3 regions of the Microbispora sp. GKU 823 genome follow, and region 3 is predicted to be linked to each of the others. Evidence: predicted binding sites of a transcription regulator. Region 3 holds the regulator's gene; each other region holds the start of a gene.
What was found. Region 3 encodes HrcA, which represses chaperone genes, less so after heat shock. Its sites were predicted from a motif close to TTGGCACTCTCNNNNNGAGAGTGCCAA; they were not measured.
Positions count from the first base shown of each region.

Region 1: a site for HrcA is predicted at 4,933-4,959, ahead of groL (chaperonin GroEL). Genes of this name have one in related genera too.
Region 2: a site for HrcA is predicted at 5,353-5,379, ahead of B1L11_RS04050 (FmdB family zinc ribbon protein). Genes of this name have one in related genera too.

Region 1 covers NZ_MWJN01000086.1:21,252-31,203, forward strand. The annotation lists gene B1L11_RS33125 (sugar MFS transporter) at 1-325, opposite strand, end outside; gene B1L11_RS33130 (trehalose-6-phosphate synthase) at 385-1,809, opposite strand; gene B1L11_RS33135 (RNA polymerase sigma factor) at 1,913-2,464, shown strand; SAM riboswitch class I at 2,561-2,700, shown strand; gene thrC (threonine synthase) at 2,715-3,989, shown strand; gene B1L11_RS33145 (MoaD/ThiS family protein) at 4,034-4,309, shown strand; gene B1L11_RS33150 (cold-shock protein) at 4,566-4,766, shown strand; gene groL (chaperonin GroEL) at 5,102-6,724, shown strand; gene B1L11_RS33160 (GNAT family N-acetyltransferase) at 6,798-7,226, opposite strand; gene B1L11_RS33165 (AAA family ATPase) at 7,223-9,208, opposite strand; gene B1L11_RS33170 (hypothetical protein) at 9,346-9,654, shown strand.
Region 2 covers NZ_MWJN01000004.1:113,790-123,741, reverse strand. The annotation lists gene B1L11_RS04080 (molybdenum cofactor biosynthesis protein B) at 47-523, opposite strand; gene moaC (cyclic pyranopterin monophosphate synthase MoaC) at 529-1,005, opposite strand; partial or broken gene glp (gephyrin-like molybdotransferase Glp) at 1,002-2,185, opposite strand; gene galU (UTP--glucose-1-phosphate uridylyltransferase GalU) at 2,190-3,095, opposite strand; gene B1L11_RS04060 (5-formyltetrahydrofolate cyclo-ligase) at 3,129-3,695, shown strand; gene B1L11_RS04055 (potassium/proton antiporter) at 3,729-5,234, shown strand; gene B1L11_RS04050 (FmdB family zinc ribbon protein) at 5,395-5,721, shown strand; gene B1L11_RS04045 (S-methyl-5'-thioadenosine phosphorylase) at 5,785-6,591, shown strand; gene B1L11_RS49690 (SAF domain-containing protein) at 6,604-7,347, shown strand; gene B1L11_RS04035 (D-alanyl-D-alanine carboxypeptidase family protein) at 7,487-8,605, opposite strand; gene B1L11_RS04030 (hypothetical protein) at 8,735-9,310, opposite strand; tRNA gene B1L11_RS04025 (tRNA-Arg) at 9,469-9,541, shown strand.
Region 3 covers NZ_MWJN01000001.1:140,678-150,629, forward strand. The annotation lists gene hemW (radical SAM family heme chaperone HemW) at 1-961, shown strand, start outside; gene B1L11_RS00625 (DNRLRE domain-containing protein) at 1,124-4,819, opposite strand; gene B1L11_RS00630 (DUF3097 domain-containing protein) at 5,244-6,047, opposite strand; gene B1L11_RS00635 (hypothetical protein) at 6,066-6,440, opposite strand; gene B1L11_RS00640 (hypothetical protein) at 6,437-6,700, opposite strand; gene hrcA (heat-inducible transcriptional repressor HrcA) at 6,913-7,926, shown strand; gene dnaJ (molecular chaperone DnaJ) at 7,927-9,063, shown strand; gene B1L11_RS00655 (16S rRNA (uracil(1498)-N(3))-methyltransferase) at 9,073-9,807, shown strand; gene B1L11_RS00660 (lipase) at 9,811-9,952, opposite strand, start outside.

The DNA.
Region 1 (9,952 bases), on a different contig from region 3:
CGAGCGTGAAACCGGCCAGCGTGAACGGGAGCGCGTGCCCGACCAGGACGAGGAGCACCCCGGCGTTCATCCCGGCCAAACCGGCCCAGGTGACGACGCGGCGCCCGAACCGCCTGGTCAGCGTGGGCAGGGCCAGCCCGCCGGCGATGCCGCCGAGCGCCATCCCGGTGCCGTGCAGCCCGCCGACGGCCTGGGACACGCCGAGTTCGGCGCGCAGGAGGGGCAGGGCGGCCGACATGCCGTACAGGTAGGTGGCGAAGGTGGCGAGCTGGAGATAGATCAACCAGGTGGGGCTGTCCCTGGTGACCTTTATGTTGCGGTCCAAAACCAGGCAAGGGTAGCGCAGCAGATCATCCGGGCACGAGAGCCGGTCAGCCGCCCCGTCTAGATCAGCGCGGCGAGCTGGTCCTCGAACCAGCGCTGGGGCGGCAGGGCGGTGGCGGCCTCCCGCAGCCGCAGGCCGCGCGTGAGCCGCTCCTGCTCCGGCAGCGTCAGCGCCTCGTGCAGCGCCGCCGCCGTGCCGGACACGTCGTAGGGGTTGACGAGCAGGGAGTCGGCCCCCAGCTCGGCCGCCGCGCCGGCCTCGCGGGACAGCACCAGCGCGCACCGGGGCGACAGGATCGGGCCCTCCTTGGCCACCAGGTTCATGCCGTCCCTGATCGGGTTGACGAGCAGCACGTCGGCCAGCCGGTAGGCGGCCAGCGAGCGCGGGTAGTCGTCGTTCACGTTGAGGATCAGCGGGTCCCAGTCCTCGGTCGCGTACTCGTCCTCGATCTCCTTGGCGCAGCGCTGCACGGCCGCCGTGTACTCGCGGTATTCCGGCAGGTCGTGCCGCGAGGGATAGGCGAACGCGAGGTGGACGACCCGGCCGTGCCACTCGGGATGGGCGGCCAGGAACTCCTGGTAGGCCCGCAGGCCGCGCACGATGTTCTTGGAAAGCTCGGTGCGGTCGATGCGCACGATCAGCTTGCGATCGCCCACGAGGTCCCTGATCACGGTCATGTGCGACTCGACGTCCGGCTCGCCCGCCCGGGCGAGCAGCGCCTCGCCGTTCACCCCCAGCGGGTGGACGCCGATCCTGGTGGTCCGCCCTTCGTACGTCACCGTGCGGGCGGCGTGGTCCGCCCGGGCCCCGAGCAGCGTCTCGCAGCAGTCCATGAAGGCGCGGGCCCAGCGCGCGGTGAGGAACCCGGCGTGGTCGGCGCCGAGGATGCCGGTCAGCACCTCGGCCACGACGTCCTCGGGCAGCAGCGCGAAGTATTCGGGCGGCGCCCAGGGCGTGTGCGAGAAGTGGGCGATGCGCAGGTCGGGCCGCTCGACCCGGAGCATCGCCGGGGTCAGCGTCAGGTGGTAGTCCTGCACCATGACGCGCGCCCGGTGGGCCGCCTCCTCGGCCAGGGCCAGCGCGAAGGCCCCGTTGTACGTGCGGTACGACTCCCACTCGCGGCGGAACCGCGTGCCGAACTCGGGGGAGAAGGGCGTGTTGTAAAGCAGGTGGTTGACGAACCAGAGAGTCGAGTTGGCCACGGCGTTGTAGGCCCGGTGGAAGACCGCGGGCGGGATGTCCAGCATGCGGATCGGCCCCGTCTCGAACGCCCGGTCGAGCCGCCCGCCGGGCGCGTGACGCACCGCGCCCCGGTCACCGTCCGACAGCGCCGCGCAGACCCACAGGACGTCGGTGTCCTTGACCACCTCGGACAGGCCGGAGACGAGTCCGCCGCCGCCCCTGCGCATGGTCAGGCCGCCGTCGTCCGACAGCGTGAAGGACACCGGACCCCGGTTGGACGCGATCAGAACGGTGCTGCTCATCTTGGGGTTCCCTCGATCAGAGCGGGCGCGCATGCCGGAAGATTAATAAAAGCCGACCTCCGTCAATAGGATGTCAACCGATCGCGGGAGGGCTGAATACGGCATGGCACTGGACGACACGACCGAGGACCTGGCCCGATCGGCTGCCCAGGGGGACCACCGCGCGCTCGGTGAACTGCTGCGGCGCATCGAGCCCGACGTGTTGCGGCACTGCGAGCGCCTTCTACCGTATCGGCAGGACGCCGAGGAGGCCGCGCAGGACACGCTGCTCGCCGTGGCGCGCAACATCGCGAGGTTCGAGGGGCGGGCCAAGTTCAGCACCTGGCTGCACATCGTGACCGTGAACTGCGCCAGGACCACCTACCGCTCGCTCAAGCGGCGCTCGTCGGAGCAGGCGGAGGAACTGCCCGAGCAGCGGCCCGATCCCCGGCGGGTGAGCGTCATCGCCGGGTCGCGGCTCGACCTGCTCGACGCGATGGAGGCGCTGGAGGCCGAGCGGCCCGACCTCGCCCAGGCGCTCGTGCTGCGCGACATCTGCCAGCTCGACTACGCGGAGGTCGCCGACCAGCTCAAGATCCCCCTCGGAACGGTCAAGTCCCGTATCCACCAGGCGCGCAAGTACGTGCAGAGCGCACTCGGCGAGGCGTACGGCTGATACGAAACGTCTCGCCATGTGAGACGTCGGAACGGACACCGGGGACGCCGGGGTACAGTGCTAGAGACCTTTCTCGGAAGGTCCTACAACTGAACATGCTCATCCAGAGGGGTGGAGGGACCGGCCCTGCGAAGCCCCGGCAACCTCCCCGGTGTCGAACTCGTGCCCACGAGGCCCGGCCGGGACAGGTGCCAATTCCGGCTCGCGGCCAAGGTGGTCGCGAGCGAAGATGAGGGAAAGGCCTCGCTTCATGGCGCACACCAGCACTGCCGCTAACACTGCCGCGAACACCGTCGAGTTCGGCCCCGCCACCGGCCTTTCGTGTCGCGAATGTGGCGCTCTTTACGACCTCGGTCCGATTTTCGCCTGTACGGAGTGTTTCGGCCCCCTTGAGGTGGCGTACGACTTCGGCGAGGTTCGCCGGGAGGACATCGAGTCCGGCCCGGCGAACATCTGGCGGTACCGCTCCCTGCTCCCCGTTCCCGCCGGCGTGGCGGCCAAGCCCAACCTCCAGCCCGGCTGGACCAAGCTCGTGAAGGCCGACAGGCTGGCGGCCGAGCTGGGCCTGCGGTCGCTTCACGTCAAGGACGACTCCGGCAACCCGACCCACTCCTTCAAGGACCGGGTCGTCGCGATCGCGCTTGAGGCCGCGCGCAACTTCGGCTTCCACACCCTGTCGTGCTCCTCCACCGGCAACCTCGCCGGCGCGGTGAGCGCGGCCGCCGCCCGGGCCGGGCTGGACTCCTGCGTGTTCATCCCCTCCGACCTGGAGCCGGCCAAGGTCACCATGGCCGCCGTGTACGGTGGCCGCCTGGTCGCCATCGACGGCAACTACGACGAGGTCAACCGCTTCTGCTCCGAGCTCATCGGTGACGAGCTGGGCGAGAAGTGGGGCTTCGTCAACGTCAACCTCCGGCCCTTCTACGCCGAGGGCTCCAAGACGCTGGCGTACGAGATCGCCGAGCAGCTCGGCTGGCGGCTGCCCGACCAGATCGTCATCCCGGTGGCCTCCGGCTCTCAGCTCACCAAGATCGACAAGGGTTTCCGTGAGCTGATCAAGCTGGGGCTGGTCGAGGAGCGGCCCTACCGGATCTTCGGGGCGCAGGCCGAGGGCTGCTCGCCGGTCTCCCGGGCGTTCAAGGCCGGGCAGGACGTGGTGCAGCCGGTGCGGCCCGACACCATCGCCAAGTCCCTGGCGATCGGCAACCCCGCGGACGGGCCGTACGTGCTCGACATCGCGCGGCGGACGGGCGGCGCGGTGGAGGACGTGAACGACCAGGAAGTGGTCGAGGCCATCCGCCTGCTGGCCAGGACCGAGGGCGTCTTCGCCGAGACCGCGGGCGGCGTCACGGTCGGCGTGCTCCGCAAGCTGGTGCGCGAGGGCCGTCTCGACCCCGACGCCGAGACCGTGGTGCTGAACACCGGCGACGGGCTGAAGACACTCGACGCGGTGTCCGAGCACGCCCGTCCCGCCGCCGTCATCCGTCCCTCTCTCGACGCGTTCCGTGCGGCATTCGCCAACTGAAAGCGTTTCAAAAGGCCCATCGGTAGTAAGAAAGCGAGCGAACAATGAGCGTTTCCGTGCGGATTCCGACGATTCTCCGGACGTACACCAACGGAGCCGCGGAGGTGAGCGGGGAGGGGGGAACGCTCCGGGAGGTCCTGCAGAAGCTGGACGCGGACTACCCCGGCATCGGCGGGCGCATCCTGGATGAGACGGGTAAGATCCGGCGTTTTGTCAACGTCTACGTCGGGGAAGAGGATGTCCGATTCGCCGACGGTCTGGACACCGCCACGCCGGACGGGGTGCAGATTTCGGTCATCCCCGCCGTCGCCGGAGGCTGAGCCGCCGCGCCGGGGCCGAGCACCTGACATGCACTTCTGTCGGTGAAGAAGTCATGCGGTGCCATGGCAAATGGTGCAGCTCTCAACTATTCAACAGCAAAGTGAATATTCTTCGATCCCGCTTTGAGCGAACGCCAAGTAGTAGTTTGCGGATTGACTCTGTTGTCCTACGCCTTGACACGGGTATGGTCGAGGACGATCGACAAAACCGGGGGCTTCTTGGGTGTGGTCCCCAGCCCAGCAAGAGGAGTCGGAAGTGGCGCAGGGCACCGTCAAATGGTTTAACGCGGACAAGGGCTACGGCTTCATCGCGGTAGACGGTGGTAAGGACGTGTTCGTCCATTACTCGGCAATCCTGATGGACGGCTACAAGGCCCTCGAGCAGGGTCAGCGGGTTGAGTTCGACATCACGCAGGGTCAGAAGGGCCCGCAGGCGGAAGCCGTACGGGCCGTCTGATCCCGTCATCGACCTTGGAAGGCCCGGCGCGCGGACACCGCGTGCCGGGCCTTCCGCGTGTCTCCCGCTTCGCTCGGTGTCTCCCGCTTCGCTCGTAGGCTCGCTCGGTGTCTCCCGCTTCGCACTGGTCTGGGCATACCGTCCAAGCTGGTCAGAACGGCTTCCGCTTGCACTCTCAGGGGTAGAGTGCTAAATACTTGTTTGGCACTCTGAGGTCGAGAGTGACAACAACCGGGATCGGGGCGATGGGGCCCGCGCAGGGATAGCGGGTCCAAGCCGTCGCGGGCGTCGGCTCGGTCCGTTGAAGACACCCTGCTACTGGGAGGTCTAGCCTAATGGCAGCCAAGATGATCGCGTTTGACGAGGACGCCCGGCGCGGTCTCGAGCGCGGTATGAACCAGCTCGCCGACGCCGTGAAGGTGACCCTCGGCCCCAAGGGCCGCAACGTCGTGCTGGAGAAGAAGTGGGGCGCCCCCACGATCACCAACGACGGTGTCTCCATCGCCAAGGAGATCGAGCTCGAGGACCCGTGGGAGAAGATCGGCGCCGAGCTCGTCAAGGAAGTCGCGAAGAAGACCGACGACGTCGCCGGTGACGGCACCACGACGGCCACCGTGCTCGCCCAGGCGCTGGTCCGCGAGGGTCTGCGCAACGTGGCCGCCGGTGCCAACCCGATGGCGCTGAAGAAGGGCATCGAGGCCGCCGTCGAGCGCGTCAGCGAGGAGCTGTCGAAGCTCGCCAAGGACGTGGAGACCAAGGAGCAGATCGCTTCCACCGCCTCCATCTCCGCCGCCGACACCGAGATCGGCGCCCTCATCGCCGAGGCGATGGACAAGGTGGGCAAGGAAGGCGTCATCACCGTCGAGGAGAGCAACACCTTCGGCCTGGAGCTGGAGCTCACCGAGGGCATGCGCTTCGACAAGGGCTACGTGTCCGGCTACTTCGTGACCGACCCCGAGCGCATGGAGGCGGTCTTCGAGGACCCGTACATCCTGATCGTCAACTCCAAGGTCTCGGCGAACAAGGACCTGCTCCCGCTGCTCGACAAGGTCGTGCAGTCCGGCAAGCCGCTGGTCATCATCGCCGAGGACGTCGAGGGCGAGGCCCTGGCCACCCTGGTCGTCAACAAGATCCGCGGCCTGTTCAAGTCCGTGGCCGTCAAGGCTCCGGGCTTCGGCGACCGCCGCAAGGCCATGCTGGGTGACATCGCCATCCTCACCGGTGGCCAGGTCATCTCCGAGGAGGTCGGTCTCAAGCTCGAGAACGCCACCCTCGACCTGCTCGGCCGCGCCCGCAAGGTCGTCGTCACCAAGGACGAGACCACGATCGTCGACGGCGCCGGTGACGCCGAGCAGATCGCCGGCCGGGTCAACGAGATCCGCGCCGAGATCGAGCGCACCGACTCCGACTACGACCGCGAGAAGCTCCAGGAGCGCCTCGCCAAGCTGGCCGGCGGCGTCGCCGTCATCAAGGCCGGCGCGGCCACCGAGGTCGAGCTCAAGGAGCGCAAGCACCGCATCGAGGACGCCGTCCGCAACGCGAAGGCCGCGGTCGAGGAGGGCATCGTCCCCGGCGGTGGCGTGGCTCTGCTGCAGGCCGGCGCCAACGCGTTCGACAAGCTCGAGGTCAACGGCGACGAGGCCACCGGTGCCGCGATCGTCCGCAAGGCGCTCGAGGAGCCGCTGAAGCAGATCGCCGTCAACGCCGGCCTCGAGGGCGGCGTCGTGGTGGAGAAGGTCCGCAACCTCCCGGCTGGTGAGGGCCTCAACGCCGCGACCGGCGAGTACGTCAACATGTTCGAGTCCGGCATCATCGACCCGGCCAAGGTCACCCGCTCGGCGCTGCAGAACGCGGCGTCCATCGCGGCGCTGTTCCTGACGACCGAGGCCGTCATCGCCGAGAAGCCCGAGAAGGAGAAGGCCCCCGCCATGCCCGGCGGCGGCGACATGGACTTCTGATCCATCTGCCTGCTTCGTCTCAACGGAAGGGCGGTTCCCCCTCGGGGGAGCCGCCCTTTCCCGTTGTAGCGCCTCAGGTGAGGCGCCTGACCCAGCGGGCGCAGTCGGTCTGCATCGCGTATCCCGCCGCCGTCCAGGCGTGGTGCGCCAGGGCGTTGTCGTGCAGGACCATCGCGTCCGCGCGGAACGCGCCGAACTTCCTGAACCGCTCCTCGGCGGCCCGGATCAGCCGCGATCCGATGCCCATGCGCCGGTGGGCCGGGTCCACGGCGAGCCGGTAGAGGTGGGCGCGCCAGCCGTCCCACCCGGCGATGAGCGTGCCGGCGATTCGGCCGTCGATCTCGGCGATGAGCAGCGCCTCGGGGTCGCGCTCGATCAGAGCCACGACCTTGCCGGCGTCGTCGTGCCTGTCGGTGTTCTCCGCGGCGTCCAGCCAGAACCGCAGCACGGCGGGGACGTCGTCGAGCGCTCCGTGGCGGATGCGTACATCGGGCGGGTTCATCGCAGTTCCTCGGGCAGGTCACGGCTGTGCAGGACGGTCAGTGACGTTACCGCCCGGGTGAGGACCACGTAGAGGCGGGCGAGGCCGCGCTCCTCGGCCTCCGCGATCGCGGCCGGCTCGGCGACGATCACGTGGTCGTACTCCAGGCCCTTGGCGAGCGTCGCCGGTACCAGCAGCACCCGGTCGTCGCCCGTCGAGTCGGGGCCGAGCACCGTGTGCGGCACCGCGGCGGCCTCCAGGGCCGCCGAGAGCGCGGGAAGACCGGAGTCGGCCGCGATGACGCCGATGGAGCCCTCCTGCGCCAGGGCCTGCCGTACGGCCTCGGGAAGGGCGGCGGCGACGTCGGTCTCGCGGCGTACGGACAGGGAGCCGGCGCCGGGACGCAGCGAGCGCGGCGGGGCGAGCTCCGGCGCCACGGAGGGCAGCAGCCGCGCGGCGAAGTCGAGGACCTCGCGGGGCACGCGGAAGCCGAGCGTGAGCTCGGTGACCTCGCCCGAGGGCTGGCCGAGGTGGTCGAGCACGGTCTTCCACGAACGCGCCGACCAGGGCGTGGTGCCCTGCGCGAGGTCGCCGAGCACGGTCGCCGAGCCGGTGCGGCAGCGGCGTCCGAGCGCGCGCAACTGCATCGCCGACAGGTCCTGCGCCTCGTCCACCACGAGGTGTCCCTGCGACGGCGTCCGCTCGATCAGGTCGCCGAGTTCGTCCAGCAGCGCCGCGTCGGCGGCCGTCCACTTGGCCGACCGGTGCGACTTGTACGGCTTGCGCCACACGATGAGCTGCTGCTCCTCCGGGGAGAGGTCCGACCGGGCCGCCTTGGCCAGGAACTCGGGGTCCGACAGCAGCCGGAACAGCACCTGCTCGGGGGTGAGCTTCGGCCAGACGGCGTCGAGCACGGCCTTGACCGGCTTCGACCGGGCCACCGCGTCCTGCACCCGGTCGTCGGGCGACTCGCCGCGCCGTTCCATCTGCACGAGCACGGCGTGGGCGAGCCGCTGGGCCAGGGTGGTGCGGCCCGGGCCGTACCTCGTCGTGCCGCGCAGCGAGGCGACGATCTCACGCACCTCGTGATCGGCCACCCGGTAGCGGTTGATGCCCTTGGTGAACAGCACCCCTTCGGCCGGCTTGGTGACGTGCAGCCACAGCGCCCGCTTGACGACCTCGGCCATGCGGGCGTCGCCCTTCACGGCGGCCACCGCGGGATCCTCGGGATGGGCATGGCCGCCCAGGACGCCGGCCACCGTCGTCTGGTCGACCTTCACCTCGCCGAGCGCGGGCAGCACCGAGGAGATGTAGGAGAGGAAGGCCCGGTTGGGCCCGACGATCGTCACGCCGGAGCGTGACAGCTTCTCCCGGTGGGTGAACAGCAGGTAGGCCGCGCGGTGCAGGCCCACGGCCGTCTTGCCGGTGCCCGGCGCGCCCTGCACGCAGACGGTCACGCCGAGGTCGGCGCGGACGATCTCGTCCTGGTCGGGCTGGATGGTCGCCACGATGTCGCGCATCGGGCCGGTGCGGGGCCGCTCGATCTCCTCGGTCAGCAGCCTGCTCTGCCCGAGCGTTCGGCCGTCGAGTGGTTCGTCCTCGTACGCGGTGAGGTCGCCGCCCTGGTAGCCGAACCTGCGGCGCAGCGCGATCCCCATGGGGTCGGCGGGACTGGCCTGGTAGAAGGCGCGCGAGATCGGGGCGCGCCAGTCGATCACGAGGGGCCGGCTGCTCTCGTCGTGGACGTGCCTGCGGCCGACGTAGACCGTGCTCGGCAGGTCGTCGCCGGCCGCGCGGTCCAACCGGCCGAAGAACAGCGGCGCGTCGGGGTGGTCGGCCAGTGCGGCCACCCGCTGGTCGAGCAGGCCCTGCAGGACCTGCTGGGACACCCAGTCGCCGGCGGCGTCGGCCGACAGCGACTGCGCGTGCTCACGCATCGCTCGCAGCGCGGCGCGGGAGGCCGCGAGATGGGCGCGCTCGGCTTCGAGCACATTTCCGGGCATGCGGAAGCTCCTCCGGGCATGACGGGGACAGGACTGGTGGAAGCGGGAAGCACAAGAGCTTAGCGATGGGCACCGCAATGCCGAAACGGTATTTCTCTCGCGTGTCGCCGTTTCCCCGGGCGGGTATCTGTACCCGGGTGACGCGCACCGTGGTTCCTCCGGCGATCCAGGCGGCGGCGAGCCTGCTGCTCGCCACGCTGTGGGGGTTCGCGGTCTTCGGCGACTGGAGCAGGCAGGCCTTCTGCGTGACGAGCCTGGGACCGTCGCCGGACTGCGCGGACCGGATCGCCTCGGTGATCGCGCTGTCCGTGATGGTCGCGGTGGTCGCGGCGTGCGCCACCGGGGTCGCCTGGCTCGCCAGGCGCGAGTCCCTGTACGGCGTCGCCGTGGGGGCCTGGGTCGTCGCGCTCGTGGTGCTGTTCGTCGGCGGCCTGGCCGCCCAATGACCGCGTCCCGGTGATCGGCGCGGAAAGCTTTCCGGCGCTGACGATGGAGCGCTCCATGGTCAGGCCGCCGGGGAAACGACATGCAGTAGTGGGGTGATTTGTCCCGATATGGCGCTTTATATGAGCCGTGCGTGCTCAAGGGCGAGGTAGCGGGCAGCGAGAAACCAGGAGCAAGACGAAAAATGCGCATATTGCGTGATTCGCCTTGTCTGCTGGGTATTGCCGCCATCACGACTGCATCATGGACGGGTAAGGCGCGAGGGGGTGATGTGGTGACAAGGCCCAAGGGCATCTCCTG
Region 2 (9,952 bases), on a different contig from region 3:
ATCCACCGGAACACGGTCAACGCGCCACGCGGGACGCGCCCCGGTCTCAGCGCGCATGATCGCCCCCGTGGATCTGGTCGACCACGTGAGCCAGGATCGGGGTCAGCACGGCCATGCCGTCCCGTACGCCGCCCGAGGACCCGGGCAGATTGACCACCAGCGACCTGCCGGCCTGCCCGGCGAGGCCGCGGGACAGGATCGACGTCGGCACCTTCTCCCGGTTGACCAGGCGTACGGCCTCGGCGATGCCGGGGATCTCCCGGTCCAGCACCCGCCGGGTCATCTCCGGGGTGAGATCGAGGGGCGTCACCCCGGTCCCACCGGTGGTGACGATCACGTCGTAGCCCGCGGCGACGCCCTCGCGCAGCGCGGCCTCGACGGCGTCCCCGTCGGGGACCACGCGGGGCCCGTCCACCTGGTCGCAGCCCGCCTCCTTCAGGAGGGAGGCAAGCAGCGGCCCGGAGCGGTCCTCATAGACGCCCGCGGACGCCCTGTTGGACACCGTCACCACCAAAGCGCGCAACGCCCTTACTCCTGTCCGGAACGGGTCCAGTGGCCGGTCTTGCCGCCCGTCTTCTCCTCGACCCGTACGTCGCTGATCACCGCCGCCGGGTCCACCGCCTTGACCATGTCCACCAGCGCGAGCGCCGCGACGGTGACGGCCGTGAGCGCCTCCATCTCGACGCCCGTCCTGTCGGCCGTACGGACCCGGGCGGTGATCTCCACCCCCTCGTCCACGACGGCCAGGTCGACCTTCACGCCGGTCAGGGCGATCGGGTGGCACAACGGCACGAGGTCGGGCGTGCGCTTGGCGCCCATGATCCCGGCGATCCGCGCCACGCCGAGCGCGTCGCCCTTGGGCACGTCTCCCGCGCGCAGCACGGCCACCGCCTCCGGCGACAGCAGCACCCGGCCCGTCGCGACGGAGGTGCGCGCGCTGACGTCCTTCTCCGAGACGTCCACCATCCGGGCGGCGCCCGACTCGTCCACGTGAGTCAGCTTCATAGCGGTATCACCTCCACCTCGGCGCCCTCGGGCAGCGAGGTCACGTCCTCGGGCACCACGATCAGCGCGTTCGCCCCGGCCAGCGCCGCGAGCTGGTGCGAGCCCTGCCGGGTGACCGGCGCCACGGTCTCCCGGGTCAGCACGGCCCGCAGGTACGACCGCTTCCCCTCGGGGGAGCGCAGCGGCGCGGTCACGGCCGCCCGTACGGTCGGAGGCGGACCGGCAGGCAGGCCCTGCATCGCCCGCAAGGCCGGCTTGACGAAGAGCACGAACGACACGAACGACGAGACCGGGTTGCCCGGCAGCGTGAAGATCGGCACCCGGTCCGGCCCCACGACGCCGAAGCCCTGCGGCATGCCCGGCTGCATGGCGACCTTCTCGAACGTCACCGTGCCCAGCGGGGACAGGGCCTCCTTGACCGGCTCGTACGCCCCCATCGAGACGCCGCCGCTGGTGATCACGGCGTCGGCCCGCAGGAGCTGGGCGTCCAGCGTGTCCATGAACTCCTTGGGGTCGTCGGTCACCGAACCGGCCCTGAACCCCTCCGCCCCGGCCTCGCGTACGGCCGCGGCGAGCATGAAGCTGTTGGACTCCCAGATGCGGCCCGCGCCCAGCGGGGTGCCGGGCTCGGCGAGCTCGGCACCCGTGGACAGCACGACCACCCTCGGCCGGGGCCGCACCAGCACCCGGCGCCGGCCCACCCCGGCGAGGATGCCGATCTGGGCGGGGCCGATCCTGGCGCCCTCGCGGAGCACCACGTCGCCCGCCCGCACGTCCTCCCCCGCCCGCCGGATCGCGTTGCCGAGCGGGGCCGGCCTGTCGATCCGTGCGCGGGCGGTGCCGCCGTCGGTCCACTCCACCGGGACGACGCGTCGGCGCCGGCGGGCAGGGGCGCCCCGGTCATGATGCGGGTGACCAGGCCGGGGCCGAGGGCGTTCAGCCCGCCGTCGCCCGCAGCCACGTCCCCGATCACCGGCAGCGTGACGGGCGCGGCGGCCACGTCCTCGGCCCGTACGGCGTAGCCGTCCATCGCCGAGTTGTCGAACGGCGGCAGCGGAACGGGCGAGGCGACGTCCTCGGCCAATACGGCGCCGAGGGCGGCCTCGATCTCGACCTCGAGCGGTGCGAGCGGTCGCACCGTCGCGAGGATGTCGGCGAGGTGGCGGTCGACTGGCTTCATCGGCTCACTGTCCGGCCTTGTCCAGGAACTCCCGCAGCCAGGGCAGGAACTCCGGAGCGAGGTCGTCCCGGTTCGCGGCGAACTGCACCACGGTCTGCAGATACTCCAGCTTGTTGCCGGTGTCGTAGCGACGGCCGCGGAACAGCACGCCGTGCACCGGACCGCCCTCCTCCGGGCCCATCGAGGCCAGCGTGCGCAGGGCATCGGTGAGCTGGATCTCGCCGCCGCGCCCGGGCGGGGTGCGCTCCAGCACGTCGAACACGGCGGGGTCGATCACGTACCGGCCGATGATGGCCCAGTTGGAGGGCGCCTCGTCGGCCGGGGGCTTCTCCACGAGGTCGGTGACGCGGACGACGTCGTCCTCGTCGGTCGGCTCGATGGCGGCGGCGCCGTACAGGGAGACCTGCTCGCGCGGCACCTCCATGAGCGCGACGACGCTGCCGCCGTACGTCGCGCGCACCTCGATCATGCGCTTGAGCAGCGGGTCGCGGGGGTCGATGATGTCGTCGCCGAGCAGACAGGCGAACGGCTCGTGGCCGACGTGCTGCTTGGCACACAGGACGGCGTGGCCGAGACCCTTGGGCTCGCCCTGCCGCACGTAGTGCATGGTGGCGAGGTCGACGGGCTCCTTCACCTGGTTGAGCCGTTCCTCGTCGCCCTTGGCGCGAAGAGCGTCCTCCAACTCGTACGCTACGTCGAAGTGGTCCTCGATCGAGCGCTTGTTGCGGCCGGTCACCATGAGGACGTCGAGCAGCCCGGCGGAGACGGCCTCCTCCACCACGTACTGGATGGCCGGCTTGTCGACGATGGGCAGCATCTCCTTGGGGGTCGCCTTCGTCGCGGGAAGGAAGCGGGTGCCGAGACCCGCGGCGGGCACGACGGCTTTGGTCACGGGATCGAAGTCAGCCATGAGTAGACACTAACGGAGCAGTCTTTGGACAAGATGAACCTGCGTCGGCGTATCCTGCGCGGCCGGTCGGAACTCGATCCCAGGACGCTGCGCGAGTCGTCGGCGGCCATCAGGGAGTTACTCCTCGACCAGCCGTGGGTGCAGATGGCGGGGCTGGTGGCCTGCTACTGGTCGACCGGCACCGAGCCGTCCACCCAGGGGCTGATCCTGGCCCTGTGGAAGCACGGCGCCACGGTGATGCTGCCGGTGCAGCGCCTGGACGGCGACCTCGACTGGGCGGTGTACGACGGCCCGGACTCGCTGGCGCCCGGCCCGAACGGAATCATGGAGCCCGTGGACGTCCGGCGCGGCGTCGACGCGATCCGCACCGCCGCGCTGGTCATCGCGCCGGCCCTGGCCGTCGACCGGGTCACCGGCGTACGGCTCGGCCGCGGCGGCGGCTTCTACGACCGGGCGCTCGCCCGCGTCGGGCCGAACGTGCCCACGGTGGCGCTCCTGCACGAGGGCGAGCTGATGGAAGGGGTTCCCGCGGAGCCGCACGACCAGCGCGTACGCTTCGCCGCCCTTCCGAGCGGAATCGCCCGATTGGTACAGATGTGACAAGATTGGTCTAAGTGACGGCGAAGGGAGCGGGTGGGTCTGAACGTCTGGCTGCTTCTGTCCGCCGCCGTCGTCATCGCGGCCATCGCGTCCGTACGGATCGCGCACCGCACCGGCCTTCCCACGCTGCTCATCTATCTCGGCCTCGGCCTGCTGCTCGGCGAGGGCGGCATCGTCGGCATCAACTTCGACAACGCCCAGACGGCCCAGCAACTCGGCATGGTCGCGCTCGCCGTGATCCTGGCCGAAGGCGGTCTCACCACCAACTGGAACCACGTACGCGCCGCCGTGCCGACCGCGCTCGTGCTCGCCACGGTCGGGATCGCGGTCAGCGTCGTCGTGCTCGCGGCGACCGTCGCCGTCCTGCTCGGCATGGAGTGGCGGATGGCCCTGCTGCTCGGCGCGTTCCTGGCGTCGACCGACGCGGCGGCCGTGTTCTCCGTGCTGCGGCGACTGCCGCTGCCGCCCCGGCTCGCCGGGATCCTGGAGGCCGAGTCGGGCTTCAACGACGCCCCGACCGTCATCCTCGTGATCATGCTGAGCGCGGGCTCGTCGCTGACCCTCTCGCTGCCGCACGTCCTGCTGGACACCACCGTCGAACTGGTCATCGGCGCGGCCGTCGGCCTCGCCGTGGGTCCGGCGGGGGTGTACGCGCTGCGCCGGGTCGCGTTGCCCGCCTCCGGCCTCTATCCGATCGCGGTGCTGGCGCTGGCGTTCGTCACCTACAGCGGGGCGACGCTGCTGCACGGCAGCGGGTTCCTCGCGGTGTACCTGACGACGCTGGTCCTGGGCAACGCCCGGCTCCCGCACCGCGCCGCCACGCGCGGCTTCGCGGAGGGCGCCGCCTGGCTCGCCCAGATCGGGCTGTTCGTCATGCTCGGCATGCTGGCCGATCCGCGCGAACTGCCCGGCGTGATCGTCCCTGCCCTGGTGTCGGGCCTGCTGCTGGTCCTGCTCGCCCGGCCGGCGTCCGTGCTGGTGTCCGGGGTGGTGGTGCGGCTCCTGCGGCTCGGCTCGCTGTCGTGGCGCGAGCAGGTGTTCCTGTCGTGGGCCGGGCTGCGCGGCGCGGTGCCCATCGTGCTGGCCGCGATCCCCTGGGCCGCCGGTCTGCCGGGGGCCAAGGGCCTGTTCAACGACGTCTTCATCATCGTCATCGTGTTCACGATCCTGCAGGGGCCCACGCTGCCGTACCTCGCCCGGCTGCTCGGCCTGGCGGCGGAGGGCGAGGCCCGCGACCTCGACGTGGAGGCCGCGCCGCTGGAGGAGCTGAACGCCGACCTGCTGCAGGTCCGCATCCCGCGCGGCTCGCTCATGCACGGTGTGGAGATCTTCGAGCTCAGGCTGCCCGCGAACACCATGGTCACGCTCGTCGTACGGAACGGGCAGTCGTTCGTGCCCACGCAGACGACCCGGCTGCTGGCGGGCGACCAGCTTCTCGTGGTCACCACGGCCGCCCAGCGGGAGACGGTCGAACGCCGCCTGCGCGCCGTCAGCCGCCGCGGCAAGCTCGCCGGCTGGTACGGCGAACGCGGCGGCTGACCGCTGCCGCCCGGGGTGCGCGGATTGGTTCGCAGGCGGACCGCGGCCTGAGCGAATGGGACGGCGCGGGGCAATAAACCGGGCTGGAGTGGCGTTTGGGCTTGTTGATTGCCTACCATTAGCAATCGACCCGGTCGAGTGCCAGTCTCAGGAGGAGCGAGTGCCTACCTACCAGTACGCCTGTACCGCTTGCGGTGAGCAGCTGGAGGCCGTCCAGAAGTTCTCTGACGACCCGCTCACGGAGTGCCCGGCCTGCCAGGGCAAGCTGCGCAAGGTCTTCTCCGCCGTTGGCATCGTGTTCAAGGGCTCCGGCTTCTACCGGACCGACAGCCGTTCGTCGAGCTCGTCGACGACCACGTCCACCACGACGACGTCGTCCTCGAAGCCGTCCGGCGACTCGGGCAAGAAGGAGCCCGCGGCCTCCACGAGCTCGTCGAGCACCTCCTCGTCGAGCACGTCGTCGTCCGGCTCCACCGCGGCCGCCTGAGGTTATCCACAGGGGGTCGGCGGGACGCGGCGGGTGTGCGGCGCCGTTCGCTAGTGTCGGCCCATGGTCAATCGCGCAGACATCGGGGTCATCGGCGGCTCGGGGTTCTACTCCCTGCTGGAGGACGCCGAAGAGATCGACGTGACGACGCCGTACGGCCCGCCGAGTGACTCGATCACCGTGGGCCGCATCGGCGAGCGGACCGTCGCGTTCGTCCCGCGGCACGGTCGCGGCCACACCTTCCCTCCCCACCGCATCCCCTACCGGGCGAACATGTGGGCCCTGCGGTCCCTCGGCGTCCGCCAGGTGCTCGCGCCCAGCGCGGTCGGGTCCCTGCGCCCGGAGATCGGCCCGGGCGCCCTCGTGATCCCCGACCAGCTCGTGGACCGCACACAGGGCCGCGAGCAGACCTACTACGACGCGGGCGGGGCCGTGCACGTGTCGTTCTCCGACCCCTACTGTCCCTCGGGCCGGGCGGCCGCCGTGACCACGGCGCGCGAGACGGGCTGGGACACGGTCGACGGCGGCACTCTGGTCGTGGTCCAGGGCCCTCGCTTCTCCACCCGGGCCGAGTCGAAGTGGTTCTCTGGCGCGGGCTGGTCGATCATCGGCATGACCGGGCACCCCGAGGCCGTGCTCGCCCGCGAACTCGCCCTCTGCTACACGACGCTCGCCCTCGTGACCGACCACGACGCCGGCGTGGAGGCCGGCGAGGGGGTCACCCACGAAGAGGTCCTGGCCTTCTTCGCCGCCAACGTGGAGCGGATGCGCACTCTGGTCGCGCAGGTCGTCGTGGCCCTTCCGGAGGAGCGTCCCTGCCCCTGCGGCAACGCCCTCGACGGGATCAAGCTGCCGATCGAGCTCCCCTGACACGAGGTGGTCATGCGTGATCTGAGACGGCTGACGGCGCGCCGTCGCCGTCCGATCGCCGCCGTCCTCGCCGGTCTGGCGGTGGCCTGTGTGCTGCTGGCCGTCCGTACCCCTGACGGGGTGGAGGTCCTCGCCGCCGCCCGCGACCTCCCCGGAGGCCGGCTGGCCGCCTCCGACGTCGTGGTCGTACGGCTCCCGCCCGACACGGTGCCCGCCGGGGCGTACGCGCCCGGCGCCCCGGTCTCGGGCCGCGTGCTCGCCGGCCCGTTGCGCCGGGGTGAACTCCTCACCGACGCACGGCTGCTCGGGCCGGGCCTGTTCCGCCAATCCCTGAACAGCGAGGCATCCGGCGGGCAGGAGCCGGGTGGGCAGGGCTCCGGCGGTCAGGCGCCCGGAGGGCCGGCCGGCGGTGGTCCGGCCTCGGGGCAGTGGGCCCCGGCCACGCAATCGGGGGCTTCGGCCGCTGGGCCGGGGATGGCCGGGACGCCGGGGATGGTCGCGACGCCGGTCAGGATCGCCGATCCCGACGCCGCCCGCCTGCTGTCGCCGGGAGACGTGATCGACATCCTGGCGGCCTTCGAGGAGGGCCCTTTCCAGGCCCGGACCGTCGCCCAGGAGGTGCGGGTGATCGCCCGGCCGCCGGGCCGTACGGACGGCGGTGCGCTGCTCGTGCTGGCCACGACCCCCGGGCAGGCGGCCCAGCTCGCCCAGGCGCAGGCACAGGGCAGGCTCTCGGTGACCATTCACCCCCACTGACCGGCCTTGCCGGGCGGCGGAGAACGCCGATCAGGCATGACCTGCTGGAGCATCTCCTTGAACCCGGCGTAGCGCCCGGCGCCGAGGATCCGTCCGTGCCGCTCCTCGATGGCGGCACAGGTCGGCCTGCGTGTGTATGTCAGAGCTGGGAGCCGAGCTTGGGGTCGTACTCCCAGTGCCAGGGCTCGAAGGGGCTGTGATACGCCCAGTCGGGGTGCATCCAGCCATACCGCTTGCTGTTGGCCTCCAGCCAGTTGAACTGAACGGAACGGAAGTTCTGCACTCCGCCGCACAGGTCGACGGCGAGCCCCAGGCCGTGGTTGCTCTTTCCCGGCGTGGCCGCGAAGCCGGGCCGCCGGTAGTAGATGGACTGCTGCTCGCTCAGGCTGCGATAGCTGTCGGAGATGCACATCGAGGTGCCGAAGCGCTTCTTGTAGGCGATGTTGAGATCGGCGAAGGCGATCGCCGCGTCCGCCCGCAGTTCCTCTCCGGCCTGCGGCAGGGGGCACAGGATGTTCTTGGGCAGCAGGCCGTTCGGATACTGCTCCGCCTGACTGATCCTGGTCGGGTCACAGCCGCCCGCCCCCTGCGTTCCATCGCCGATCTTCACGCCGAGTTTGATCAGCGCCTTGGTCAGCGACCGGACCAGAGCCGTGGAGCGTTTGCGCAGAACGGTGACCTGCGCGCTCAGCTGCGCCTCCTGCAGGAGGCTGGCCGCCCGGAGCTCCTGCGCCTCCTGCGCGAGCTGCTGCTGCCGCTCCAGCAGCTTCACCGCGTCGCCGAGCACGTTGTTCCGCCCGGCGACGATGTGATCGAGGTCGGCGATCCTCCGGAGCGTCTCCGTGCCGCTGCCCGCCCGGAAGAACGGGCTGATTCCGTCGAGCGAGGGGTCCTGATACATGGACGAGGCGAGGTCGGACAGCGGCTTGCGCAGCTTGTTGAGCTCCGCCGTGGCCTGCTGGAGACTCTCCAGCTTGGTCGCCAGCTCCTTCTCCACGGCGCCGAACTTCTTCTGCCGCGCCACCAGCGCCCTGTTCGCGTCCTCGATGGACTTGTACGCCTTCTGAGCCTCCCGCCGCAGCTCGGTCAGCGTGGTGGGCTCCTTGTCGAGCACGCCGGCCACGGCGCTCTCTCCGGCGGCCTCCGTGGTCGTGGTGCCGGCCAGGGCCGCCGATGCCGTGCCGTACGGCGCCGAGACGGCCAGCGAAGTCATCACCGTGACGACCGCGATCAGCCCGGCTGATCGAGGAGATGGCACGATCGACTCCCCCGTTTGCGAACTCGTGACCTGGGTCAGGGACGCACGTTACTACAGCGCCCTGTGTGCCCGAGCCCCGGTTCGCATAAGCGCTATCGACCGGTCACGTCGCATTTGCGCGTTTCCAGCTCATCGCCCGCCTTCGGGGTGGCCCTCGCGTTCCCGGCAGAGCTCCCACAGCCACGTGTCCCGCCACTCGGGCGCACACGTGAAGGTCGTCTCCTCGCGAGGTTCCGGCTTCTCCACCGGCCGACTCACCTTCGGGGCATCCCGGTGAACGACCTCACGGACGGGTTGGACGATCGGAAGGATCCGTACGATCCCCTCGTAGAGACGCGCGGGACCGGACGGCTCGGGCACCGGCGTCGGGTTCAGCAGGGGCTCCCGCACCGTCCCCGCCATCGGAACCACGGCGATCCTCCGGGCCTCCTGACCGTCCGCGAGATTCGGCGGCACGACCGGCCGCTTACCGAGCGTCCCGGCGGAAGCCCGCTCTCCCGCGGTCCCGGTGCGTATCTCATCCGCCGTCCCAGCCGGTTCCGCGCGTACGGCCGCATCACGTGAGAGATCGCTCCGCACCTGCTCCCCGTAGCCGCTGAAGTCGGCCATGAGCATGCCCGAGGCCAGGATCACCGGCGCGAGCAGCGCCGCGACGAGCACCACCGATCGCAGCCCCCGCGCGGATCCACGTCTCGTTACGGTCACGGCCAGCGACGGTAACCACCCTCCCCTGGCCGCCGTACGACGACTTGCCATGCCTTTACCGCAGGTCAGCCCGCCGATGACCGGCGGCCCCGAAACGACACCCCCAGGGGAGGCGCGAGCGGGCCCAACCTTTCGCTAGGCTTACTGGTGCACATCACGCCTCCGTAGCTCAGGGGATAGAGCACCGCTCTCCTAAAGCGGGTGCCGCAGGTTCGAATCCTGCCGGGGGCACTCACCAAATCTTCGGCACAGGCGCCTGCCTCCGGCAGGCGCCTGTTTTCGTTTCCGGGAAGTTCTTCTGCCATCGCCGCGACTCCTTTGATCGTCTCGTGGTCCAGAGTGATTCGGATCAACGCCACCCCACGGCCGGCGTCATGGCGGATCTCCAGATGGAAGGCCGTGAACAGCTCGCGCTGGAGCTCTTCGGGCAGCTCAGCGATCTTCGTCTGCAGCATGGGGATCATGTGGAGCAGGCCAGCTTGGTGGTCGCGCGCGGGCGGACTCCCCTCGGCATCGGCAAGCTCCTCCGCCTTGGTCCGGCGCTCGCCTTCCAGCTCCGTGAAGCGGGCCCGCAGACGTTGGCAGAACGCGTCGTCCGCGTCGGTGTCCTCGATCTGAGCGATCAGCCTGTCCTGCTTCCGC
Region 3 (9,952 bases):
GGAGACCGTCTTCTTCGGCGGCGGCACGCCGACCCTGCTGCCCGCCGCCGACCTCGTACGGATCCTCGACGCCATCGGCGAGGAGTTCGGCCTGCGGCCGGACGCCGAGGTGACGACCGAGGCCAACCCGGAATCGGTGGACGAGACCTACCTGAAGGAACTGCGGGCGGGCGGGTTCACGCGGGTGAGCTTCGGGATGCAGAGCGCGGGCGAGCACGTCCTGGCCGTGCTCGATCGGCGGCACACCCCCGGCCGGCCCGCCGAGGCCGTACGGGAGGCCCGCGCGGCCGGGTTCGAGCACGTCAACCTCGACCTGATCTACGGCACGCCGGGGGAGAGCGACGACGACTGGCGTGCCTCCCTGGAGGCCGCGCTGGCCGCCCGGCCCGACCACGTCTCGGCGTACTCGCTGATCGTCGAAGACGGCACCCGGCTTGCCGCCCGGATCCGGCGCGGCGAGCTGCCGATGCCGGACGACGACGTGGCGGCCGACCGCTACCTGATCGCCGAGGAGATGCTGACGGCCGCCGGCCTGAGCTGGTACGAGATCTCCAACTGGGCGGCGGGCGACGAGGCCCGCTGCCGCCACAACCTGCTCTACTGGACCGGCGGCGACTGGTGGGGGGCCGGGCCGGGGGCGCACAGCCACGTCGGCGGCACCCGCTGGTGGAACGTCAAGCACCCCGCGGCGTACGCCGCCCGCCTGGCGGCCGGGACCTCGCCCGCGCACGCCCGCGAGGTGCTGTCGGCGGAGGACAGGGCCGTCGAGCGGGTCATGCTGGAGCTGCGTCTCGACTCGGGCTTCCCGCTCGCCGACCTCGCCCCCCAGGCGCGTACGGCGTGCGCGCGGGCGCTGGCGGAGGGCCTGCTGGAGGTGGAGGCGTTCAAGGCGGGCCGGGCCGTGCTCACGCTGCGCGGCAGGCTGCTCGCCGACGCCGTGGTCCGGGACCTGACTCCCTAGTCTCCGGTGCCTGCGGCGGCCGCGAGCGCCTTTCCACAGACGGACGAGCAAGGCGCCCGGTCCTGCGACCGGGCGCCCCGACGATTCAGCGGGAACAGTTCCCATGCCGTCCGCGGTGGTGGGCAGACGGAAGGCGAGGCCCGCGGCCGGTTCGGGTCCTGCTCACAGGACGAGCCTCGCGTAACCGATCCGCCAGCCGCTTTCCTTCGCGTCCGAGACCCTCTTGTTCACCACCTTGTAGCTGTGCGCCGTGTAGAAGATCCCTCGTTCGCTGGAAGCCGTCTTCTTCGTGACGATCGACATGTGGTCGGGCCCGTTGTTGTTCCACGGGTCGAAGTCCCAGTACATGATGTCGCCGGGCCGCACCTGCGAGAAGGTGGAGCGCCACTGGATCCGGTGGCGGCTGCTCATATGGCTCATGCTCTTCGTGACGATGACGAAGGTGTTCGAGTCCTTGCCGACGGGCGCCGCCCAGAACCAGTTGTTCTGGTTCTCGCGTTTCTGCTTCGCGGTTCGCCCGTAGTTCCGGATCTCCCTGGCGCCGCCGCCGAATCGCAGCGCCTTGGAGGCGAAGTTCGTACAGTCGCCGCCGCGGTGCCAGAAGTTGTCGTACTCCTGGTGGCTCTTCCAGTGCTTCACGGCCCAACTGGCGATGCCCGACGGGCTCACGGAGGCGGCCGAGACGGTGCCTTCGGGGGCGTCGCCCGGCTCGGGCACGGTCAGGTCTTCGCCCATGTCCGCCGTGACGGACCCATCCGGGTAGACCTGGGAGTCGGCAGAATCGCCGTCCGTCCGGCCGGCGAGGCCGTCGGCGGAGCCGTCGGGACGCTGACTCTGACCGGACAGCACGGCGTTGAAGGAGTAGTCGGACGGGTTCTCCTCCTCCTGCGTCGTCTTCTCGCCGGTGGGGTCGCGCAGGACGCGGGACTGCCGCACGGTGGCCCGGACGGTGACGGTCGTGCCGTCGGCCGACAGAGAGACGAGAGGGTCGCTCAGCGTGGTCGTCGAGCTCTCCTGGGCGCCTCCGCCTGCCTCGGCCTCGGATTTGGCGGCCAGGAGCGCTTGCTCGTCCGCCTCGATCAGCGACTCGAACCGGTAGCTCTGGTCGTGCTTCGCGATCGCGTCGGCGGCGCTCGTGAAACGTCCCTCGACGATGCCCTCCCGGCTGTCCAGATACTGGCTCACCGCGTCGACGTACGACTGCCTGTCCGGTACGGCCTGAGGATGCACGACCGAGGTGGTGCTCCAGGCGCCGTCGCCCTGCTCGTTCACGGCGCGCACGCGGAAGGTGTAGGCCGACCCGTTGGTCAGCCCGGTGACGACGGCTCTCGGCTCGGACGGCGTCAGCGTCTGGACGACGCTCCCCGAGCCGTTGAGGACGTCCAGGTCGAACCCGGTGATCCGCGCGTCACCGGTCGACTCGGACGGCGGCCCCCAGGTGACCAGCGCTCCGCCGTCGCCCGCCCGCACGCTGACGTTCTGCAGGGTTCCCGGCGCGGCCGGCGCGACGTAGACGACCGTGATCGTCGCCGAGCCGAAGGACGCCTCCGGCGCCGCGGGATCGGTGACGCGCAGGGCGAGCTCCGGGAAGCCCTGGCCGTCCTGGCGGTCTCCCTGCACCGAGCCGGTGATGTCGATCCTCGGGCTGGTGAGGTCCGCCTCGTCGAACGGCTCGTCCAGCAGCAGGGACGAGGCGTCGGCCCCTGACGCGTCCGCGGCGGGGTCGTCGCTCAGCTCGTACGCCGACACCTTGAGCGTGGCGGGGCAGGCCGCGGCGCAGACGGGAGTGCCCAGGTCGAGCGTGGCAGAGGTGATTTCCGCGCCCGCCGGGATGGCGCCGAGGTCAGCCTTGAACGTGGAGATCCGGCCGCCTCCCACCTGCAACGCGGTGGTGCTCTCCAGGGGGCAGGGCGTCCCGTCGCAGGCGTCCGAGGCCGTCTTGGCGCTGCGGACGGCCAGCACATCCGCGCCGAAGGTCGTGGACTGGGCGGGCCTGTCCGCCACCGGCTGCGGGGCCGTGAAGGCGACGGGCGTGGTCCGGGCGCTGCAGGTGGAGCCGGTACACGCCTCCACCTGCCACTTGTAGCCGGCCCCGGCGGTGAGCAGACCGGGCGCGAGCTGCAACGCGGCCCGTTGCCCGCCCTGGACAGTGCTGGATCCCAGCGGGCTGGGTCCGACGACCGCACCGGAACTGTCGAAGAGGTAGAACCTGGCGGTCAGGGGCTGGCCCGAGGGCCGCGATATCACGGCCGACAGCACCACGGCCGACGGGTCGCCGAGGCCGGTGGCCAGGCTCGTGGGGACCGTGGGCACGTCGGTGGCGAAGGCCATGCTCGGCGACCAGCCGCTCGCCCCGGTCTGGCTCGTCGTCCTGACCCTGAACCGGTACGACCCGGGGTTCCTCAGGACGCCCGCGGGCACCTTCCAGGTCGCGGTCGCGCCGGAGGCCACGCCCTTGGGGCCTCCGGTGGCGATGACGTCGCCGTCGTCGGCCGTGGTCACTTCGAACGTGTAGTCCAGCGGCTTTCCGGCAGGATCGCTCGCCTTGGCCGACAACGTGGGGGTGAGGCTCGCGACGGTGCCGACCGCCGGGTCCGAGGAGGCTCTCGGGGCGACGTCGAGCCCCGAAGGGGCGCTGAGCTTGTACGTGAAGGTGACGCTGAGCGCGGGCTCCTTCTCGCCCTGAGCTCCGGACACATAGTTGGAGGAGTAGTAACGTCTCCAGGTCGAGGCGTCCTTCTCGTCCGCGCCGCGCAACTGGATCCCGTAGTTCGGCTGGCCGTCGGCCCACGCCTGGACGATGGCGTCGGTGTCCCAGTGCATGAAGTCCTGCGGGCAGTTCGCCGCGCCGTAGGCCGTCTTCGTGGTGACGGCGCCCGTCGCGGTCGTGGCCGGTTCCGAGCCGTACTTGATGGTGTCCGGGTCCCACGCCGACGTGATGCGGCGTGCCTGTACGCCTGCGCTGGGGTCCACGCACACCGACGACCAGAACGTCCACAGTCGTAGGTCGGTGTCCACGATCGTGGTGCCGCGCAGGTCGTCGACGTGACGGAACTTCAGGTACGAGCGGGCGATGTGGGCGCCGTCGTAGGTACCGGCCTTGAGCTCGGTGGAACCGCGCTGGGAGTCCGGGATGTCGCTCTGGACCCACGTGTCGGTCTCCACCGTGAGCGTGCTGGTGGGATCGATGGTGACGGGATACCTCACCGCCGGGTCCGACAGGAACCCCGCAGCGGGCTTGAGCACCAGCACCGTGCCCTGAGGGGTCTGCTTGACAGTCGTGTCGATCGCCATCTGGTGCACGGGCTCGCCGGACCGGGGGTCGGTCGTCGAGTCCCACATGCGCGGGGCCGGAGCGGACGCCAGCAGGGTGCCGGTGGAGTCGTGCAGGTTGAGACCGTTGTCGCCGGCCTCGGAGAGATTCAGGCCTTTGCCCGCCACGGGCAGCGTGATCTCCAGCGGCTTGGCCGGGCGGCTGCGCAGGACGATCGAATGGCTGAACCCGTTCGGCAGGGCCTTCACCGTCAGGTCGCCGCCGGGAACGACGTCCTTGTACGTGGCGGTGTCCGCCTTGACCTGCGGCGCCGGCAGGGGCTTGCCCCACGAGACGGCGAACGAGCGATCCGCTCGCCGGACCTCGCCGAATGGCCGGGCTCCTCCGGCCGACATCCGCACATCGGCCGGTGTGAGCTTGGGGCGCAGCCCCGCCTGTCCATCGGGGACCAAAGTAGTGTCGATCGGGCGCCACGTGCCGCCGTCCTTGACCCGCAACGGTCCCGCGAAGGTCTCGAGAGTGAAGGTGCCGTCGGGGTTGGCCCACAGTGAGGAGCTGTCGGTCTTCTCGCTCTCCACCTCCACCGGAGTGCCCTGCGCCTTCGCCGTGCGCGCGGCGGCCTCCGGCCGGAACCTGGAGACTGATCGGCTGCGACGGCGGCCGGCTCGCCGGACGCCGCGGGTGAGACTGGTGGCCTGGCGGTGACGTCGGCCGCGGTGGCGGCCCTCGCGGGCGTCACGCCGCCTGGGTGCAGGGCGCCGGCCGTCAGCAGGAGGGCGGCGGCAAGGGCGATGCCTGGCGGATGGGGGCGCATGGGTCTCCATCGAGAAGGGGGAACGCACGCAGGCGCGTGCACCCTTCAGTCGATCAAGACCGGGTTCACCGCCGGTCCACCCGGAATGAACCGGCGCGGCGGATCACAACCAGGCCGCCGGCGACTCCGGGCGAGATCGTCCCCGTGAGCGGGGATGCCGGGGGGCCGCCGTCCGGAGGGGTGGCCCCGGGGGCTCAGGCAGCCGTGACGAAGTCGATCAGTTCTTCCACGCGGCCGAGCAGTTCGGGCTCCAGGTCGGCGTAGGTCGTGACCCGGCCCAGGATGTGCCGCCACGCCTCCTGGGGGTCCATCCGCCAGCCGAGGGCGTCGATCACGCCCTCCTTCCAGGGCACGCCGCGCGGCACGTCCGGCCAGGCGGGGATGCCGAGCACCCGGGGCCTGACCGCCTGCCAGATGTCCACGAACGGATGCCCGACGACGAGCACGTCGTCCCCGGAGACCCGGGCGGCGATGCGGCTCTCCTTCGACCCGGGCACCAGGTGGTCCACGAGCACGCCGAGCCGCCTGCCCGGCTCGGGGCCGAACTCCTCGACGATGGCCGGGAGGTCGTCCACGCCCTCCAGGTATTCGACGACGACCCCCTCCACCCGCAGGTCGTGCCCCCAGATCTTCTCCACCAGCGAGGCGTCGTGGACGCCCTCGACGTAGATGCGGCTTTCCCTGGCGACCTGCGCGCGCAGGCCCTCGACCGCGATCGACCCCGAGGCGCTCCGCAGCGGCCCCTTCGGGCCGGCCTGGGGGCGCACCAGCGTCACCGGTTTGCCTTCGAGGAGGAATCCGGCGGGCGTCAGCGGGAACACCCGCCGCCGGCCGAACCGGTCCTCCAGCGTCACGGCCTCCTTGTCGCAGGCCACCACCGCGCCGCAGAAGCGGCCCTCGGCGTCCTCGACCACGAGGTCGGGCTCGGCCGGGATCTCGGGGATCTGCCCCCGCCGTGGCCGCCGCCAGTCTCCGGAAAGCACGTCCCGCCCGTACATGCGGGGAACGCTAGCAAATCACACCACGCGACGGCGGCGCGCGAGCACGACGATGGTCACGATCAGCGCGGCCAGGAAACCGACGGTGGGCAGGGCCAGCAGCGCGATCGCGCCGCCCGCCAGAGAGCCGGCCTCGCCGGCGAGCTGCTTGCCGACGCCGAACCGGACTCCGTCGCCCTCACACGCGAGTGGGTAGGCGCCCGCCTTCGGCACGCCGGCCTCGAACAGCAGCTCCCAGGTCGTGCCGTTCAGCGTGACGGTCTGGGAGACGGCGGGCCGGGTCAGCCGCACCCGCGGGTCGGCGCCGTCGCCGAGCTGACAGCGGACGTCGGTGGGCTGGTCGACGGCCGCGTAGATCGCCGGCTTGTCCGCGGGGTCGAGCGTGACGTTCACCGACTGCCGCCGGAGAAGGTCGTCGTGGGCGCGGCGTCGCCGATCGTGGAGAACAGGCCGCCGGCGAACCCGCCGACGCCCGCCACCAGCAGGACGACGAAGAGCGCCCAGGAGAGGAAGATCCACAGCAGCCGGGGCCGGATCGGCCGGGAACCGCCGTACGGAGGGGGAAAGGGGTGCGGCATCCGCAAGGTCACGTCGGTCTGGGGCACGGGGCGGGGCACCCGCATGGTCACATCGGGGGTCTGGTTCTCGTGCATGGAAACAAGAGTCGACCACGTGGCTTGCGGGGGATTTGGAATCCGCTTGTCCTGGTGCCCTGTGCTGTCCTGGCGCCCTGTGCTGTCTTGGTGCCCTGCGCTGTCTTGGTGCCCCCTGCGTTATCGCACCACGTGGGGTGGTAGCCGTACACTTGGCACTCGGGAACACAGAGTGCCAGAGTCGGTGTTTCCAGGCACAGGGAGGTGACACATTGCTCGACGACCGCAAGCTCGCCGTCCTGCGCGCCATCGTCGAGGACTACGTGTCCACCAACGAGCCGGTGGGGTCGAAGGCCCTGGCGGACAGGCACAACCTCGGCGTCTCCCCGGCGACGATCCGCAACGACATGGCGGCGCTGGAGGAGCAGGGATACATCACCCAGCCGCACACCAGTGCCGGCAGGGTGCCGACGGACAAGGGATACCGCCTGTTCGTCGACCGGCTGTCGCAGATCAAGCCGCTGTCCGGCGCGGAGCGCAGGGCCATCGAGACCTTCCTCGCCGGGGCCGTGGACCTCGACGAGATCGTCATGCGGACGGTCCGGCTGCTCGCGCAGCTCACCCGGCAGGTCGCGGTGGTCCAGTACCCCTCGCTCACCAGGTCGTCGGTCCGCCACGTGGAGATCGTCCCGCTCGCGGAGCGCCGGGTCATGCTGGTGCTGATCACGAACACCGGGCGGGTCGAGCAGCGGGTGGTCGACCTGCCCGAGGCCATCGCCGACGACCGGATCGCGAACCTGCGCGCCGTGCTCAACGCGTGCCTGGACGGCTGCGGCCTGTCCCGGGTGCCGGAGACCGTGGCCGACGTTCCCGAGCGTCTGCCTCCCGAGGACAGGCCGGTGGCGGCCACGATCCTGTCCGTGCTGCTCGAGACGCTCGTCGAGCGGCACGAGGAGAAGATCGTCTTCGGCGGTACGGCCAACCTCGCCGCCGCCGACTTCAGCGTCGGCCTGCGGGACGTGCTGGAGGCGCTGGAGGAGCAGGTCGTCCTCATCCGCCTGCTGGGGGAGACCGGCGGGCTGTCCGAACTGACCGTCCGGATCGGATCCGAGAACCCCTATAGCGGGCTGCGCGGCACCTCTATCGTGGCCGCCGGATACGGTTCGGGTGACAAGGAACTGGCCCGGCTCGGAGTGCTGGGCCCGACACGAATGGACTATCCGGTGACGATGGGTGCGGTGCGCGCGGTGGCGCGTTACGTCGGCCAGATCCTGGCGGGGTCATAAGTGTCCAACGACTACTACGCGACCCTTGGCGTACGACGCGACGCCAGCCAGGAAGAGATCAAGAAGGCGTACCGCCGTCTCGCCCGCGAACTGCACCCGGACGTCAACCCCGATCCGGAGACCCAGGAGCGGTTCAAGGAGATCAACCAGGCGTACGAGGTGCTGTCCGACGCGGGCAAGCGCCGCATGTACGACATGGGCGCCGACCCGTTCGGCGGCGGCGCGGGCGCCGGGGCCGCCGGTGGCTTCGGCGCGGGCTTCCCGTTCAGCGACATCATGGACGCCTTCTTCGGCTCGGCGGGCGCCGCGCGGGGGCCCCGCTCCCGTGCCCGCCGGGGCCGCAACGCCACCATCCGGGTCGAGCTCGACCTGGCGGAGTCGGCCTTCGGCACGACCCGCGAGATCGTGGTCGACACGGCCGTGGTCTGCGAGGTCTGCCAGGGCTCCGGGGCGGCGGCAGGCACGCACCCCGACACCTGCGACATGTGCCACGGGCGCGGCGAGGTCTCGCAGGTGACCCGTTCGTTCCTCGGCCAGGTCATGACCTCCCGACCCTGCCCCCAGTGCGGCGGGTACGGCAGCGTCATCCGGCACCCCTGCATGGAGTGCTCGGGCGAGGGACGGGTCAGGACCCGGCGTACGATCAAGGTCAGGATCCCGGCCGGCGTCGAGGACGGCACGCACATCCAGCTCGCCGGCGAGGGCGAGGTCGGCCCCGGCGGCGGACCTCCCGGCGACCTGTTCCTGGAGATCGTCGAGCGGCCGCACCAGATCTTCGAACGGCGCGGCGACGACCTGCACTGCACCGTTCACATCCCGATGACCGCCGCCGCGCTCGGCACCTCGATCACGATCGAGACCCTCGACGGCGCCGAGGAGATCGACGTACGGCCCGGCACCCAGGCCGGCCAGGTCATCCCCCTGTACGGCAAGGGCGTCCAGCGGCTCAACGAGACCGGCAGGGGCGACCTGCTGATCCACGTGAACGTCGAGACGCCGACCAAGCTCGACCCGCAGCAGGAGGAACTGCTGCGCGAGCTGGCGAAGCTGCGCGGAGAGGAGCGGCCGCCCGGCAAGTTCTCCCCGGGCCAGCAGGGCTTCTTCTCCCGCCTGCGGGACGCCTTCAACGGCCGCTGAGCTGATCGCATGACTGTTCCCGTGTTCCTGTCGGACGCGGCCGGCCAGGCGGCGGACACGATCGTGCTCGACGGGCCGGAGGGGCGGCACGCCGCCGCCGTACGCCGCCTGCGCCCGGGGGAGCGGATCGACCTGACCGACGGCGCGGGGCGGGTCGCCGAGTGCACGGTCACGGCGGCCGGCAAGGACTCGCTGACCGCCGAGGTGCTGCGCCGGTTCGAGGTCCCGCCGCCCCGGCCGAGGCTGGTGGTCGTCCAGGGCCTGCCCAAGGGCGACCGGGGCGAGCTCGCGGTCGAGATGATGACCGAGGCCGGGGTCGACGTCATCGTCCCCTGGGCCGCCGCCCGCTGCGTCACCCAGTGGAAGGGCGACCGGGCCGCCAAGGCCCTCGCCCGCTGGCGCGGCACGGCCCGCGAGGCGGCCAAGCAGGCCCGGCGCTTCCATCTGCCCGAGGTGACCGAGCAGGCCACGACCGCGGCGGTCGGCTCGCTCGTCTCCGCGGCGGCGCTCGCGGTCGTGCTGCACGAGGAGGCCGCCGAGCCGCTGAGCCGCCTGCCCCTGCCGGAGGAGCCGGGCGACATCGTGATGGTCGTCGGCCCGGAGGGCGGCGTCACCGAGGAGGAGATCGCCACGTTGCGGGAGGCGGGAGCCACGCCGGCCCTGCTGGGGCCGACGGTGCTGCGCACCTCGACGGCGGGCGTGGCCGCGGCGGCCGTCCTGCTGTCCCGCTGCGGCCGCTGGTGAGGGTCAGCCGAGGAATCCGACTTCGGGGAACGCGGGACTCGGCCGGTCGAACAGGCGGGTCTCGCGGCCCTTCAGATGCAGGTCGAGGAACGCGGCCACGTAGGCACGCTGGGCCGCGATCGAACGGACCGGGTCGACGGTGCCG